DNA from 3 places in the Microbacterium sp. F01 genome. Region 1 is predicted to be linked to each of the others. Evidence: riboswitches for the same ligand, from Rfam matches in the RefSeq annotation. Region 1 holds a riboswitch; each other region holds the start of a gene.
What was found. Region 1 has a riboswitch for thiamine pyrophosphate ahead of ACVN90_RS18735 (ECF transporter S component). Riboswitches for the same ligand answer to the same signal wherever they lie in the genome.
Positions count from the first base shown of each region.

Region 2: another riboswitch for thiamine pyrophosphate. It lies ahead of thiC (phosphomethylpyrimidine synthase ThiC); the one in region 1 lies ahead of ACVN90_RS18735 (ECF transporter S component).
Region 3: another riboswitch for thiamine pyrophosphate. It lies ahead of thiM (hydroxyethylthiazole kinase); the one in region 1 lies ahead of ACVN90_RS18735 (ECF transporter S component).

Region 1 covers NZ_CM149592.1:4,091,828-4,096,934, reverse strand. Annotated here, with positions in the region: gene ACVN90_RS18750 (aldo/keto reductase) at 1-167, shown strand, start outside; gene ACVN90_RS18745 (RbsD/FucU domain-containing protein) at 181-327, shown strand; gene ACVN90_RS18740 (D-alanyl-D-alanine carboxypeptidase family protein) at 345-1,976, opposite strand; TPP riboswitch at 2,014-2,123, shown strand; gene ACVN90_RS18735 (ECF transporter S component) at 2,116-2,760, shown strand; gene ACVN90_RS18730 (ABC transporter ATP-binding protein) at 2,762-4,237, shown strand; gene ACVN90_RS18725 (energy-coupling factor transporter transmembrane component T family protein) at 4,234-5,034, shown strand; gene ACVN90_RS18720 (SRPBCC domain-containing protein) at 5,051-5,107, opposite strand, start outside.
Region 2 covers NZ_CM149592.1:290,950-296,056, forward strand. Annotated here, with positions in the region: gene ACVN90_RS01330 (SulP family inorganic anion transporter) at 1-46, opposite strand, end outside; gene ACVN90_RS01335 (alpha/beta hydrolase fold domain-containing protein) at 101-631, opposite strand; partial or broken gene ACVN90_RS01340 (alpha/beta hydrolase) at 724-1,017, opposite strand; TPP riboswitch at 1,154-1,262, shown strand; gene thiC (phosphomethylpyrimidine synthase ThiC) at 1,261-2,994, shown strand; gene thiE (thiamine phosphate synthase) at 3,053-3,700, opposite strand; gene thiO (glycine oxidase ThiO) at 3,755-4,939, shown strand; gene thiS (sulfur carrier protein ThiS) at 4,936-5,107, shown strand, end outside.
Region 3 covers NZ_CM149592.1:3,083,538-3,088,644, reverse strand. Annotated here, with positions in the region: gene ACVN90_RS14205 (bifunctional hydroxymethylpyrimidine kinase/phosphomethylpyrimidine kinase) at 1-777, opposite strand, end outside; gene thiE (thiamine phosphate synthase) at 777-1,448, opposite strand; gene thiM (hydroxyethylthiazole kinase) at 1,445-2,263, opposite strand; TPP riboswitch at 2,254-2,348, opposite strand; gene ACVN90_RS14190 (DNA polymerase III subunit gamma and tau) at 2,479-4,737, shown strand; gene recR (recombination mediator RecR) at 4,741-5,107, shown strand, end outside.

The DNA.
Region 1 (5,107 bases):
CGCTGCCGGCTGCGGCGGTGCAGTTCCCGCTCCGCGACGCCGCCGTGCGTTCGGTCGTCGTCGGCAGCAGTCGCCCCGAGCAGCTGCGCCGGAACGCGGAGCTCATGGCGATCGACATCCCGCCAGCACTGTGGGACGATCTGGCCGCCGCAGGCCTCATCCGCTGACGAAGGGATCCTCATGCTCGAGGGCATCAACCCGCTGCTGACCGGGGAGCTGCTGCTCCACCTGGACCGCATGGGGCACTCCGACGCGGTCGTGATCGCCGACGCGCACTTCCCGGCGTGGGCCATCGGTGCACGCGTCGTCGGGCACCCGTCCGCCTGAGCGCGCTCGGCGGTTCCTCAGCCGTTGAGACCGAAGAGATCCAGCGGGTGCGTGAGGCGCCACCACGGCGACGGCTCGGTGATCTCCGCCGCGAGCGTCAGGTCGACGGTGGCGGTGTCGAGCGGTCCGGTCACGCTGAGAGAGCCGACGACATCGCCGGCGCCGCGGCTGTCGCCCAGGCTGTACGTGGTCGCCACCGTGCCGCTGCCGCCGTTCCAGAGGATGACCGACGCGTCGCCCGACGTGACGATGTCGACCTTGTCGCCCCACAGCGTATCGACCTGGCCGGCCACAGTGCTCGCCGTCACCGAGGGCTTGGGCTGCAGCTCCGCCTCCATCTGCGCGTACAGCGCGCGGGAGGCGGCGAGGCGTGCCTCGTCGTCCGGCTGTCCGAGCACCGAGGCGTAGAGGCGCACGGTCTTGTCGCCGATCGTGACGTCCTTGGCAGACAGCAGATTCCAGGCGTCGAGCGTTCCCGTCTTGAGCCCCACGACGCCCGGATCGGCGAGGAGGCCGTTCGTGTTCTCGACGTGTCCGGCGCCGGGGAGGTCGACGGACTGCTTCGCGACGATCTCGGCGATGACGGGGTGGGCCAGGGCCTTCTGCGCGAGCGTCACCAGGGCTTCGGGGCTCGCGGCGTTGCGCGGGTCCATGCCGGTGGGCTCGCGGACCGTGATCCCGGGGACGCCGTGCGCGGTCAGCCAGGCGTTGGCGGCGGAGGCGTACACGGCGTCGGACGGCCAGATGCCCTGCGCCAGGCGGTCGGCGTAGTTGTTCGCCGAGCCGATCAGCATGCCCTCGAGCATCTGGTACTCGGTGAGCGAGCCGCCCACCGGGACGTCGAGCGCGGACTCGCCGCCTGCGCGGTACTGCCAGTAGCGCGAGCGGTCGGCGGACGTGAAGCGGTACTCCGGCCCCTGCTCGCCGACGGCGAGCGGCATCTCCTCGAGCACGACCAGCGCGGTCACGAGCTTGGTGATGCTCGCGATGGCGGCGGGGTCGGCCGTGGAGGCCAGCGTTCCCGGGATGCCGGCGACGGCCTCGGCGGCGCTTCCCTGACCCGGCCATGCGGGCGCCGCGGCGGGCGCCGCGATCGGCTGCACCTCCATCGCTGTCACGGTGGGCGCGACCGCGTGCAGCGGCCACAGCAGGGTCGTCGCCGCGTACGCGCCGACCACGGCCGCGATCGCAAGCGTGGGCACCACGACGGCGGCGCGGAACGGGGAGCGTCGCGGGGCGTCGGAGAGGAGATCGGCGTCGACCGCCACGTACGGTGTCGCCGCGGCCGACAGGTCGGCCGGTGCTGCGCCGTGTTCGACGACGGTTTCGTCGACCCAGGCCAGCGCGGTGCGACTGCCGGCGACGGTGGGGGCGGCGGTGAGGTCGACGTCGGACGGGTCGACCGGGTCCGTCGGGTTCCACGTCGCGACCGTGGGCACATCGGCGACGGGCACGGTCGCGATCGTCGGCGCGACAGCGGTCACGTCCACCGGAGCTGTGCTCGTCGGCGGGTAGACGGTGTCTGTCTCACCCGTCTGGATCGTGAGGATGCCGCCGTCCGGGGCATCGTCGGACGCCGGCGTCGAGACGGCACCGGTCTGCACGCGTCGCGCGCGACGCGTGGGTGCCGGGGTGTCGTCCGATGTCACCCACCCAAAATACCCGCTGAAGCGGCGGTATACTCGTCGCCACAACCACGGGAGTCCGGTGAGCCGGGCTGAGAGGAAGCGACCCACGCTTCGACCGTCGAACCTGATCCGGATCATGCCGGCGCAGGGAGGAGCTCATATGCACGCGTCCACGTCCGCATCCACCCCCCTCGCGGACCACTCGCAGCCCCCGCGCAGCCTCCGCTGGCGGGTCGTCGACATCGTCGTCGCGGCCGTGCTCGGTGTCGCGATCGGCCTCGTCTTCTGGCTCTGGAACACCGTCGGCGGCACCTGGTTCGTCGCGATGGACGGCCTCACCCCCGGCCTCGGCGGCATCGCCGTCGGCATCTGGCTCATCGGCGGCGTGATCGGCGGCCTCGTCATCCGCAAGCCCGGTGCGGCACTGCTGGTCGAGGTGATCGCCGCGCTGGTCTCGATGCTCATCGGCAACGTGTGGGGCGTCTCGACGCTCTTCTCGGGCCTCGTACAGGGCCTCGGCGCGGAACTCGTCTTCGCGATCTTCCTCTACCGTCGCTTCACGCTGCCCGTCGCGATGCTCGCCGGTGTCGGCGCCGCGGTCGGCGCCTGGGTGTTCGAGCTGTTCTACGGCAGCTCGCCGAACATCCTCAAGACCCTCGAGTTCAACGTCATCTACCTGGTGTCGCTGGCGGTCTCGGGCGCCCTTCTCGCGGGCGTCGTCGGCTGGTTCGCCGTGCGCGGGCTCGCCGCTACCGGCGCCCTCAACCGCTTCGCGGTCGGACGCGAAGCGCGCCGCGAGGTCTGACGTGAGGGCGACCCACCCGGCACGCATCACGGCGGCGGGCTGGGGCTGGCGCTACGGCGGGCGGCGGGCGCCAGCCGTCCACGACGTCTCGTTCACGATCGAGCCCGGTCAGCGCGTGCTCCTGCTCGGAGCATCGGGCGCGGGCAAGTCCACGCTCCTCGCCGGGATGGCGGGCCTCCTCGGCGGCGCCGACGAGGGCGACGAGACCGGCTCGCTCCTCATCGACGGCGAGCGGGCCGAAGCCCACCGCGGCCGCGTCGGGCTCGTGCTGCAGGACCCCGACGCCGGCGTTGTGCTGTCGAAGGTCGGCGACGACGTGGCGTTCGGCTGCGAGAACCTCGGCGTTCCGGCATCCGAGATCCCCTCCCGCGTGGCCGAGGCACTCGACGCCGTCGGGCTCGATGTGCCCCTCGCCCGTGCGACGAAGGCGCTCTCGGGCGGGCAGAAGCAGCGGCTCTCGCTCGCCGGCGTGCTCGCGATGCGGCCCGGCGTGCTGCTGCTCGACGAGCCCACCGCCAACCTCGACCCGGACGGCGTCCGCGAGGTGCGCGACGCCGTCGAGCGCGCGGTCCGCGAGACCGGCGCGACCCTCGTCGTGATCGAGCACCGCACAGCGGTGTGGGCCGACCTCATGGACCGCGTCATCGTGGTCGGCGCCGACGGCGGGCTCCTCGCCGACGGCACGCCGGCCGACGTGTTCGCGCGCCACGGCGCCGCGCTCGCCGCCGCGGGGGTGTGGGTGCCGGGCCGCCCGGTCGACCTGCCCGTGCTCGCGGCAGCGCCGGCCGACGCGCCGGCGGCGGTGGCGGCATCCGCTCTCTCGATCTCCCGTGACAGCCGCTCGATCGTGCGCGCGGGGCTCGACCTCGCCGTCCCACGGGCCGCGGCGACCGTGATCACCGGGCCCAACGGCGCCGGCAAGTCGACGCTCGCGCTGACGCTCGCGGGGCTGCTCCCTGAGGCGGCGGGCCGCGTCGAGGCGGCCCCGGAGCTGGCCGGCCGCTCGGGCCGCCGGCCCTCGAGGTGGACGTCGCGCGAGCTGCTCACACGCATCGGCACCGTGTTCCAGGAGCCCGAGCACCAATTCCTCGCGTCGACGGTGCGGGGCGAGCTGGGTATCGGGCCGCGGTCGCGCGGCGTCGACCCGGCCGCCGTCGACCAGATCGTCGACGAGCTGCTCGAGCGGCTGCATCTCGCGCCGCTCGCCGCCGCGAACCCGTTCACGCTGTCGGGCGGACAGAAGCGCCGGCTCTCGGTCGCGACCGTGCTCGCCGACGCGCCGCCGGTGATCGTGCTCGACGAGCCGACCTTCGGTCAGGACCGCCGCGGCTGGATCGAGCTCGTGCAGCTGCTGCAGTCCGAGATCGCCGCAGGCACGACGGTCGTCGCCGTGACCCACGACGAGGACGTGCTGCACCACCTCGGCGGCCACCGCATCGAGCTCGGCGCACCCCAGCACGCGGGGGTGGGATCGTGACCGCCGTCGACGCGCGCGCCGCCGACGTCGAGGCCGCGCCGCGGGCGTGGCTCGACGGTGTCAACCCCGTCACCAAGGTCGCGCTGGCCCTGTTGCTGTCGGTGCCGCTCTTCGCTTCGATCGACGCCACCAGCGCCCTCGTGGCGATCGTGCTCCAGCTCGCCTGCATCCCACTGACCGGCTTGGCGATCGTGACGGTGCTGAAACGGATGCTGCCCATCCTGGTCTTCGCGCCGGTCGCGGGTGTGAGCATGCTGCTGTACGCGGAGCCGGGTGGCACGGTCTACTGGTCGTTCTGGTACGCGACGATCAGCGACGACTCGATCGCCCTGGCCGTCGCGGTGTGCCTGCGCGTGGTCGCGCTCGCGCTGCCGACGATCCTGCTCTTCGGCCGCACGGATCCCACCGAACTCGCCGACGCGCTGGCACAGGTCGCGAAGCTGCCCTCGCGGTTCGTGCTCGGCGTGCTCGCGGGCACCCGCACGCTGGGGCTCTTCCTCGACGACTGGCGCAGCATGAGCCTCGCCCGTCGCGCGCGCGGCGTCGGCGACTCGGGCGCGATCCGCCGGTTCTTCTCGATGGCGTTCGTGCTGCTCGTGTTCGCGGTGCGCCGCGGCACCAAGCTCGCGATGGCGATGGAGGCGCGCGGCTTCGGCTCCGGCATCCCGCGCACGTGGGCGCGGCCGTCGCGCCTGCACCCGCGTGATGCCGTCGCGCTGCTGGGCGGCATCGCGATCATGGCGCTCGCGATCGGCGCCGCGGTGGCGGCGGGCACCTTCCGGTTCGTCTGGTCCTGAGCGCGCGAGGCCCGGGTCAGCCGCCGGCGACGAGGCGCTCGTAGCCGGGCTGCAGCGCGGGGAAGTAGTCGTC
Region 2 (5,107 bases), 760 kb from region 1:
CGACGAGCGGAACCCGGGTCGGACGTTCACCACCTGTCGTCGCCATGGGCATGTCTTACCGCAATGTCGAATCGTCCGACAAGTAATCCGGCCAGGACGCTCAGCGCTCGAGGCGCTCCTCGAGCCAGGCGCGGGCGGTCGCGAAGAGCTTGCGCGCCATCGGGTGGTCGGATGCCCACGCCTCGAACCCGTGCGGCGCACCGCCGACCACCTCGACGGTGACATCCGCGCCTGCCGCTCGGAGCCGGTTCGCGTACTCGATGTCCTCGTCATGGAACAGCTCGATGTCGGAGGTGTACATCCAGGTCGGCGGCATATCGCTGAGGTCTTCGCGGCGTGCCGGCGCCGCGTACGGGGGGAGCGACTGCGCCCCGACGCCCGCGCCGAGATACGACGACCAGCCGACACGGTTCGAGCGGTTGCTCCAGATGAAGTGGTCGGCGGCGTCGTGGCCGCGGTCCGCGGCCGTGCGGTCGTCGAGCATCGGGCAGAACAGCCACTGTGCAGCGACGGGGTCGCCCGCGTCGATCGCCCGCTGGACGAGGCTTGCGGCGAGCCCGCCGCCGGCGCTCTGCCCGCCGATCGCGAGGCGCCCGGTGTCGAGGCCGAGAGCCTCCGCGTTGGCGCGCATCCACTGCCATCCGGTGAAGCAGTCGTCGATCGCTGCGCGGGGAACGGATGCTTCGGCGCGAGGCGGTAGTCGACCGAGACGATCGTGACCCCGGTGTCGCGCGCCGTCTCGCCGCAGTGCACGTCGTCCATCGCGGCGGCGCCCAGCACGAGCCCGCCGCCGTGGATCCACAGCAGCCCCGCTCCGGATGGCCGGGCAGGAGTGTAGACCCGCAGCTTCACGCCGTCGTGGCGGAGCGTGCGGCGCTCCACGCCGTCCACGCGCTTGCCGGGAATGAGCGACGACGCGGTCGCTGCGAGCCAGCGCACCGCGCTGTTCTCGAGATCGACGGTCGGTGCCTTCGCGGTCGCCTCACGCAGTGCCGGATCCACTGCCGAGATGTCCATGCCTGCTCCGTTCTCGCGGGTCTGCGTCGACCCGCCGCTTCATCGTAGAGCCTGACCGGACAAGATTGTCCAGTACGGCTCCCGGTCGCGCCGCGCCGCTGAGGGCGGGGCGGCGCCGGAAGGTGCGGTAGCGTTGCGCTATCCACACGGGTGCCCTCGCAAGGGCTGAGATCGGGCTGACGCGGCCTGCGACCGTTCGAACCTGTCCGGGTAATGCCGGCGAAGGAAGTAGGAGTCGCCTCCATGGAGTCCGTCCATTCATCGCGCGTTCTCGCGCACCTGCACGACACCGAACACGACATCCGCGTGCCGGTCGACCAGATCTCGCTCAACGTGTCGCCGGATGGTTCGGTCAACGCACCCGTGATCGTGTACCGCACCCAGGGGCCTGGCAGTGACCCGGTGCGGGGGCTCGAGCCGCTGCGTGAGCAATGGATCGCCGCCCGCGACGACACCGATGAATACGCGGGTCGCGACCGCGATCTGCACGACGACGGCCGTTCCGCAGTGCGGCGGGGCGCAGCATCCGTCGAATGGAAAGGCGAGAAGCGCCGCCCGCGCCGGGCGAAGCCCGGGCGCAGAGTCACGCAGATGCACTACGCCCGCGCGGGCGTGGTCACCCCGGAGATGCGGTTCGTCGCGCTGCGGGAGAACTGCGACGTGGAGCTGGTCCGTTCCGAGGTGGCGGCCGGACGGGCGATCATCCCGAACAACGTGAACCACCCGGAGTCGGAGCCGATGATCATCGGCAAGGCGTTCCTGGTGAAGATCAATGCCAACATCGGCAACTCCGCGGTGACGAGTTCGATCGCGGACGAGGTGTCGAAGCTGCAGTGGGCGACGACCTGGGGCGCCGACACCGTCATGGACCTGTCGACCGGGGATGACATCCACACCACGCGCGAGTGGATCGTGCGCAATTCGCCGGTGCCGATCGGCACGGTGCCGATCTACCAGGCGCTGGAGAAGGTGAACGGCGACGCGTCGGCGCTCACGTGGGAGGTGTACCGCGACACCGTCATCGAGCAGTGCGAGCAGGGCGTGGACTACATGACCGTCCACGCCGGCGTGCTATTGCGGTACGTGCCGCTGACAGCAGAGCGGGTGACGGGGATCGTCTCGCGCGGTGGCTCGATCATGGCCGGCTGGTGCCTGGCCCACCACCAGGAGAACTTCCTCTACACCCACTTCGACGAGCTGTGCGAGATCTTCGCGCGGTACGACGTCGCATTCTCGCTGGGAGACGGGCTGCGGCCCGGGTCGATCGCGGACGCCAACGACGCGGCGCAGTTCGCGGAGCTCGACACGCTCGCCGAGCTGACGAAGCGGGCGTGGGAGTACGACGTGCAGGTGATGGTGGAGGGCCCCGGGCACGTGCCGTTCCACCTCGTGCGCGAGAACGTCGAGCGCCAGCAGGACCTGTGCGACGGCGCCCCGTTCTACACGCTCGGCCCTCTCGTGACCGATATCGCCCCCGGCTACGACCACATCACCTCGGCGATCGGCGCGACCGAGATCGCACGCTACGGCACCGCGATGCTCTGCTACGTCACTCCGAAGGAGCACCTCGGGCTGCCGAACCGGGACGACGTGAAGACCGGGGTCATCAGCTACAAGATCGCGGCGCACGCTGCCGACCTCGCGAAGGGGCACCCGGGGGCGCAGGCGCGGGACGACGCGCTGTCGAGGGCGCGGTTCGAGTTCCGGTGGCGGGACCAGTTCGCGCTGTCGCTCGACCCGGTCACTGCGGAGGCCTTCCACGACGAGACGCTGCCGGCGGAGCCGGCGAAGACAGCGCACTTCTGCTCGATGTGCGGACCGAAGTTCTGCTCGATGCGGATCTCGCAGGACATCCGCGACCAGTTCGGGCTCGTCGGCGAGTCTGCGCGCACGACCGGGATGGCGGAGAAGTCGGCGGAGTTCCGGGAATCCGGCGGGAGGGTCTATCTTCCTGTGCCGGCGCTGCGCGAGCCGTAGGCGGCGGCAGATGGCTCACCCGAACGACGAAGGTTCGGCCGAGCGGGGCGCCGAGAGTTCAGGAGGCCCCCACCGGCACCACCGCCGGGAGGGCGGCCCGGAGTCGCCGCGCACTGTCGGCGGGGTCGTCGGACTCGGTGATCGCCCGGACGACGACCACGCGCTGGGCACCCGCTGCCACGACCTCCTCGATGTTCGACAGGTCGATGCCGCCGATGGCGAACCACGGCCGCGTCGTGCCGGTGCTCGCCGCATAGCGGACGAGTTCGGTTCCGACGGCGGCGCGACCGGGCTTGGTCGGGGTCGCCCAGACCGGTCCGACGCAGAAGTAGTCGAGGTCGTCCGCGACGGCGGCGACATCGACCTGCTCGGGAGTGTGGGTCGACTTGCCGACCACGGTCTGCTGCCCCACGATCGTCCGGACGAGCCGCTCGGGAAGGTCCTTCTGACCCAGGTGGAGCACCGGGGCGCTCGTGACCCGGGCGATGTCGGCGCGGTCGTTGACGGACCAGAGCGCGTCGTGGCGCGCGGCAGCTTCGGCGAGGACGCCCAGCAGCTCGAGCTGCTCGCCGCCTTCGACGGCCTTGTCCCGCAACTGCATGATGTCGACGCCGCCCGCGAACGCAGCATCCACGAAATCGGCGAAATCGCCCCGACCGGCTCGCGCGTCGGTGCAGAGGTAGAGGCGTGCGGTGGCGATGGACATCGGCTCAGCGTAGCGGCGGATCCGCGGGGCCTCGACCGTCCGAGCACGGCCGATGTGATCGTCGTCGGTGGTGGGATCATCGGGCTGAGCATCGCCTGGCGTGCGTCGCAGACCGGTCGCTCGGTGGTGCTGATCGACCCGGCACCGGCCCAGGGCGCGACCTTCGCGGCGGCGGGCATGCTCGCCCCGGTCAGCGAGTACCACTTCCAGGAAGACGCGCTCCTGCCGGCGATGCGGGAGTCCGCGTCGCGGTACCCCGGGTTCGTGCGCGAGCTGCAATCCGGCGAGCGGGCGACGGGATACCTGCGGAACGAGACGCTTCTGGTCGGCGTCGATCAGGGGGACCGGCAGGCGCTGGCCGATCTCCACGCCGTCCATCGTCGGGCGCAGCTCGCCGTCGAGCAGCTGACGACTCGCGACGCACGCACGCGTGAACCGCTGCTCGGGCCCCGGGTCACCAGCGCCTACCGTGTGCCGGGCGACCATCAGGTCGACCCGCGCGCGCTCGCGGCCCGGCTCTTCGACGAGCTGCAGCGCGCGACGCGGTGGGTGGGGATCGCGCACGTGCCGGCGGTCGCCCTCCTGCATCGCGACCCCGCAGACCACGAGTCCGGCGTCGTCGGCGTCCGCCTTGCGGACGGGACGACGATCAACGGGGCGGAGGTCGTGCTCGCGAACGGCGTCGGAGCGCGGACCATCGGGGGACTTCCGGAGCGGCTGGAGCTGCCGCTGCGACCCGTATACGGCGACATCCTCCGGCTGCGGGTGCCTGAGCGGCTCCGCCCCCTGCTCCGCAGCACGGTGCGTGCCCTGGTTCATGGGGCGAGCGTCTACCTGGTGCCCCGTGCCGACGGCACGCTGGTGGTCGGCGCGACGCAGCGCGAGGACGGGATGGATGCTGTGTCCGCAGGTGGGGTGCACCAGCTCCTGCGTGACGCACAGCAGGTCGTGCCTGCGGTCGCAGAGCTGTCGCTGATCGAGGCGACCGCCAGGGCGCGACCGGGCACGCCGGACAACGCACCACTGCTGGGGCGTGTCCCAGACCGGGACGGCACCACCGTCTCCGGGCTGATCGTGGCGACGGGCTTCTTCCGGCACGGAGTCCTTCTCGCTCCCCTCGCCGCAGACATCGCCGTCGGGCTCATCGAGGGCAGCTCCGATCACCGCTGGGACGCGTTCCGCCCCTCCCGGTTCACACCGACCCCCGCCGTTTCCACGGCAGAAAGGACCCACCGATGACCACGATCACCGTCAACGGCGAACCCCATTCCGCTTCGGCTGCGTACTCCGTCGCCGACCTGATTCACGCGATTCTGGGCGTTCGCGTCGCCGCTGATGGAACCGTCCCGGACGGCAGGCCCCTCGGCGTCGCCGTCGCGGTCAACTCCGTCGTGGTCCCTCGAACGG
Region 3 (5,107 bases), 1.0 Mb from region 1:
CGCCCCGGTGAGCCAGGTCTTGGCGCGCTCCAGCGCGTCCGGCCAGGACGCGCCTCCCGCGCGCAGCGTCGCCATCGCCGACGACAGCGAGCAGCCGGTGCCGTGGGTGTTGCGGGTCTCGACGCGCTCACCGGACACCTCGCGCACCGCGCCGTCCGCCGCAACGACGGCGTCGGGGCAGTCGGCGCCGTCGAGGTGTCCGCCCTTGAGCAGCACCGTCGTGCCGGTCTCGCGTGCGAGGGTCCGCGCGTCGTCGAGGGCCTGCGCCCACGTGGTCGCACGAGCGCGCCGAGTGAGAACCGCGAGTTCCGCGAGGTTCGGCGTGATGAGGTCGACCTCGCCGGCGAGCTCGCGCAGCGCCTCCTCTGCCGCGGGGTCCAGCAGCCGATCGCCGCTCGTCGCGACCATGACGGGGTCGAGCACGACGATCGGCGGGCGCACCCGGCCGAGCCACGCGCGCACGGTGCCGATGATCTCGTCGGATTGCAGCATCCCGATCTTCACCGCGTCGATCTCGACGTCGTCCGATACGGCGTCGAGCTGCGCGGCGAGGAACGCGGTCGGCGGAACATGCACCTCGCGCACGCCGCGGGTGTTCTGCGCCACGAGCGCGGTGACCACGGCCATGCCGTAGCCGCCGAGCGCGCCGATCGATTTGAGGTCGGCCTGCACCCCCGCGCCGCCGGTCGGGTCGGTGCCCGCGATGCTGAGCACGCGCGGGATCGCTGTCGCTCGAGCCGTGATCGGGGCGGGCACAGCCAGCGTGGTGTCGGTCATCACGCGACCCCCTCGAGGGAGGGGGCATCGGCGGCGCTGCGCAGCGCGCGCGCCGCAGCGGCGGGATCGTTCGCCCCGCAGATCGCCGACACCACGGCGATGCCGGCCGCCCCGGCGTCGCGGAGCGCCGCGACGTCCGGCTCGACCACGCCGCCGATCGCGACGCACGGCAGGTCCGTACCGGCCGCGAACGCCGCGAAGCCGTCCACGCCGAGCGCCGGCGGATGGTCGGGCTTCGTCGACGTCGGGCGGATCACGCCCACGCCGAGGTAGTCGATCGTGCAGTTGCGGGGCGAGGATGCCGCAGCCCGGTGCTCCGCGGAGTTCGCGGTCCATCCGATCACGGCGTGCGCCCCGAGGAGGCGGCGCGCGGTCTCGGGCGGCAGGTCGCCCTGGCCGAGGTGGACGCCGTCGACGCGGGCTCCGGCCTCCCGTGCCGCCACCGCGACGTCGACGCGGTCGTTGATGAGCAGCAGGCAGCGGCGGTCGATGACCTCCGACAGCGCGGTCGCCTGCCGGATGAGCTCACGAGCGGTCACCGACTTGGCCCGTAGCTGCACGACGTCGACGCTCGCGCCCGCCGCGGCGTCGACCACCGCGAGCAGCCGGTCGAACGGCAGCCGGTCGTCGGTCACGAGGTGCAGCGCGAGGCGTGCTCCGGGCCGGGTCATCGGATCGCCAGCACGTCGGCGAGGCGCGCGTCGAGCTCGGCCGGCTGAGCGGCCACGGCGTCGAGCGCATCCAGGAACGCGACGGCGAACGAGCCCGGTCCATCTGCGCGGGCGGCGGCCCGTTCCGATGCGACCGCATAGAGGACGGATGCCGCGACCGCCGCCTCGAACGGAGCGCAGACACCGACGAGCGCGGCCATCACCGCGCCGAGCGAGCAGCCGCCGCCGGTGATGCGGGTGAGGAGCGCGTCCCCGCCCGCGATCCGAACGACACGCTCGCCGTCGGTGACGAGATCGACCGGGCCCGACACGGCCACCACGCCGCGGGTGCGCAGCGCCAGCGATCGCGCGGCGCCGGCCGCAGCATCCGTTCCGTCCGTCGCGTCGACTCCGCGCCCGCCGCCGCCCTCACCGGCGACGGCGAGGATCTCGGAGGCGTTGCCGCGGACGATGGCGGGACGGTGCTCGAGCAGTTCGGCGGCGAGGGCCGTGCGCACGGGGAGGACACCGACGGCGACGGGGTCGAGCACCCACGGTGTGCCGGCACGCACCGCCTCGCGGGCGGCATCGCGCTGCTCGGCGGCGGGCGTGCCGAGGTTGACGAGCACCCCGTCGGCGACCCCGGCGAAGAGGCCGGCTTCGCCCGGGATGTCGCACATCGCGGGGGCGGCGCCCACCGCCAGGAGCGCATTCGCGGTGTAGTTCGTCACCACCGCGTTCGTGATGCACTGCACCAGCGGTGAGGCCTCCCGCAGCGCCGTCAGCGCGGCGGCGGGGGAGAGGGCGGACAGGTGTGCTTCGGTGCGCGCGTTCATCGCGACATCCCTTCGCTCGCATGATCGAGATCAGGTTCGACGGGTGTGTTCTCAGCCCGCTGTGCGGGCACCCCGTGTCACTGCGGAGCAATCTAGCAGGCGATCTCGACGTGCCGACGCCCTGTGTCGGCGTCGGCCCGGTGCGACTGCCGTCCCGGCCGGGAGCCTGCCCGAAGCACGGTCGCGATGTCGGCCCCACGCCGTAGGCTGGGGGAGTGACCACCGCCCTGTACCGCCGTTACCGGCCCGAGTCGTTCGGCGAGATGATCGGGCAGTCGCAGGTCACCGAGCCGCTCATGACCGCGCTGCGCGGCGACCGGGTCGGTCATGCGTACCTGTTCTCGGGCCCCCGCGGGTGCGGAAAGACCACGTCCGCCCGCATTCTCGCGCGCTGCCTCAACTGCGCGCAGGGCCCGACCGACACCCCATGCGGCACCTGCGACAGCTGCGTCGAGCTCGGTCGCGGCGGCGGCGGGTCGCTCGACGTCGTCGAGATCGACGCGGCGAGCCACAACGGCGTCGACGACGCCCGTGATCTGCGCGAGCGCGCGGTGTTCGCACCGGCCCGCGACCGCTTCAAGATCTTCATCCTCGACGAGGCGCACATGGTCACCCCGCAGGGATTCAACGCCCTGCTCAAGCTCGTGGAAGAGCCGCCCGACCACGTCAAGTTCATCTTCGCGACGACCGAGCCCGAGAAGGTCATCGGCACCATCCGCTCGCGCACGCACCACTACCCGTTCCGTCTCGTGCCCCCGGCGGCCATGCTCGAGTACGTCGAGCAGCTGTGCGCGCAGGAGGGCGTCGACGTCGAGCAGGGCGTGCTACCGCTCGTCGTGCGCGCGGGCGGCGGGTCGCCGCGAGACACGCTGTCGTTGCTCGACCAGCTGATCGCCGGCTCGGAAGACGCGAAGGTCACCTACGCCCGCGCGGTCGCGCTGCTCGGCTACACGCACGCCGAGCTGCTCGACGAGGTGATCGACGCCTTCGCCGCCTCCGACGCGTCGGCCGCGTTCGCCGCCGTCGACCGCGTGGTGCAGACCGGGCAAGACCCGCGCCGCTTCGTCGACGACCTGCTCGAGCGTCTGCGCGACCTCATCGTGGTGTCGGCGACCGGCCAGGGCGCGGCGGCGGTGCTGCGCGGAGTCTCGGCCGACGACCTCGCGCGCATGCAGCGTCAGGCCGACGCGTTCGGTCCGTCGCGGCTGTCGCACATCGCCGACCTCGTCATCGCGACCCTCGACGACATGACCGGCGCCACTTCGCCGCGCCTGCAGCTCGAGCTGATGGTCGCCCGCGTGCTGGCCCGCGGGGCAGGGGCCGTGCCGGCAGCGGCACCGGTCGCTGCCGCTGTGCCGGCCGCGACACCCGCGGCGGCGCCGGCGGTGTCGCCCACCGCCGCTCCGCCGGCCGGGAGTGCGACCGTGGCGCCCACGCCTGGTGCTGCGCCGGCTCCGGTCGCGCAACCCGCCGAGCCCGCGCCGGTGGCGGCGCCTCCTGTTCCCGCCGGCCCCGTCACGCTCGATCGCCTGCAGCAGGCATGGCCGCAGGTGCTCTCGCAGCTCGAGAACGTGAGCCGCTCGTCCTGGATGCTCGCCTCCGGCGCCCGCACCGTGGCACTCGACGACGACGTGCTCACGCTGGCGTTCGCGAGCCAGAGCGACGTCGCGAAGTTCAAGCAGCTCGCCGCCGGCAAGGGCCCCAGCGAAGATCTGCGCCAGGCGATCCTCGCCGTGCTCGGCATCCGTGTGAAGTACATCGCCCGCCACGACCCGTCGGGCGGTTCCGGCGGCGTCGGCGGGCCCGCGGGCCCGGGCGGAGTGGGAGGAGCGGACACGCCCGCGAGTTCTCCCGCCGGTCCCGGGCGCGAGACTCCGCGCCAGGCCGCCGCTCCCGAGGCTCCGGCGGCGGCACGCGCCACCGCAGCGGCACCGAGCGCGGCTGGTCCTTCGCGGGCTGCGGCGCCGCGTGCGTCGGCCCCGGCCGCACCGCGTGCGTCGGCCCCGGCCGCACCCCGAGCGAGTGCCCCGGCCTCGGCACCGGCATCCGCTGCCCCCGTGACCGACTGGGCCGTCGCGCCCATTCCGTCCGACGACGACGCCCCGCCGCCCGACCCAGGACCCGCCGCGTTCCCCGTCGAGACGCCGGCGCAGTTCGCGGTCGACGACGAGCCCGAAGATGCCGAGGCCGCGACCGCGCGGGTCGCGACCCTCGCACCACCGCGCGAGGGCCAGGTCCTGCCGCGCACCGAGATCGCTCCACCGCTCGAGCGCGACGACGACGATGACGAGACGGACAACACGGATGCTGTCGCCGACCTCCCGGTGCCGCCTACGGTCGCCCCGCCCCTGACCCCCGTGGTCACGACGCGCAACGGCGGCGTCCAGCGCTACGGCGAGGCGGTGGTGCGCCAGGTGCTCGGCGCCACGTTCGTCCGCGAGGAGCCCTACGAGCCGCCGACGAGGTTCAGCTAGCCCATGTACGACGGCATCGTCCAAGACCTCATCGACGAATTCGGCCGCCTCCCCGGGATCGGGCCGAAGTCGGCCCAGCGCATCGCGTTCCACATCCTGCAGACGCCGAACTTCGACGTGTCACACCTCGCCGAGCTCCTCAGCGAGGTGCGCGAGCGGGTGCGCTTCTGCGAGGTGTGCGGCAACGTCTCCGAGCAGGATCGCTGCTCCATCTGCCGCGACCCCCGTCGCAACCAGACGCTCATCTGCGTCGTGGAAGACGCGAAGGACGTGGCGGCCATCGAGCGCACCCGCGAATTCCGCGGGCTGTACCACGTGCTCGGCGGTGCGATCAGCCCGATCGCCGGCATTGGCCCCGACGACCTCCGCA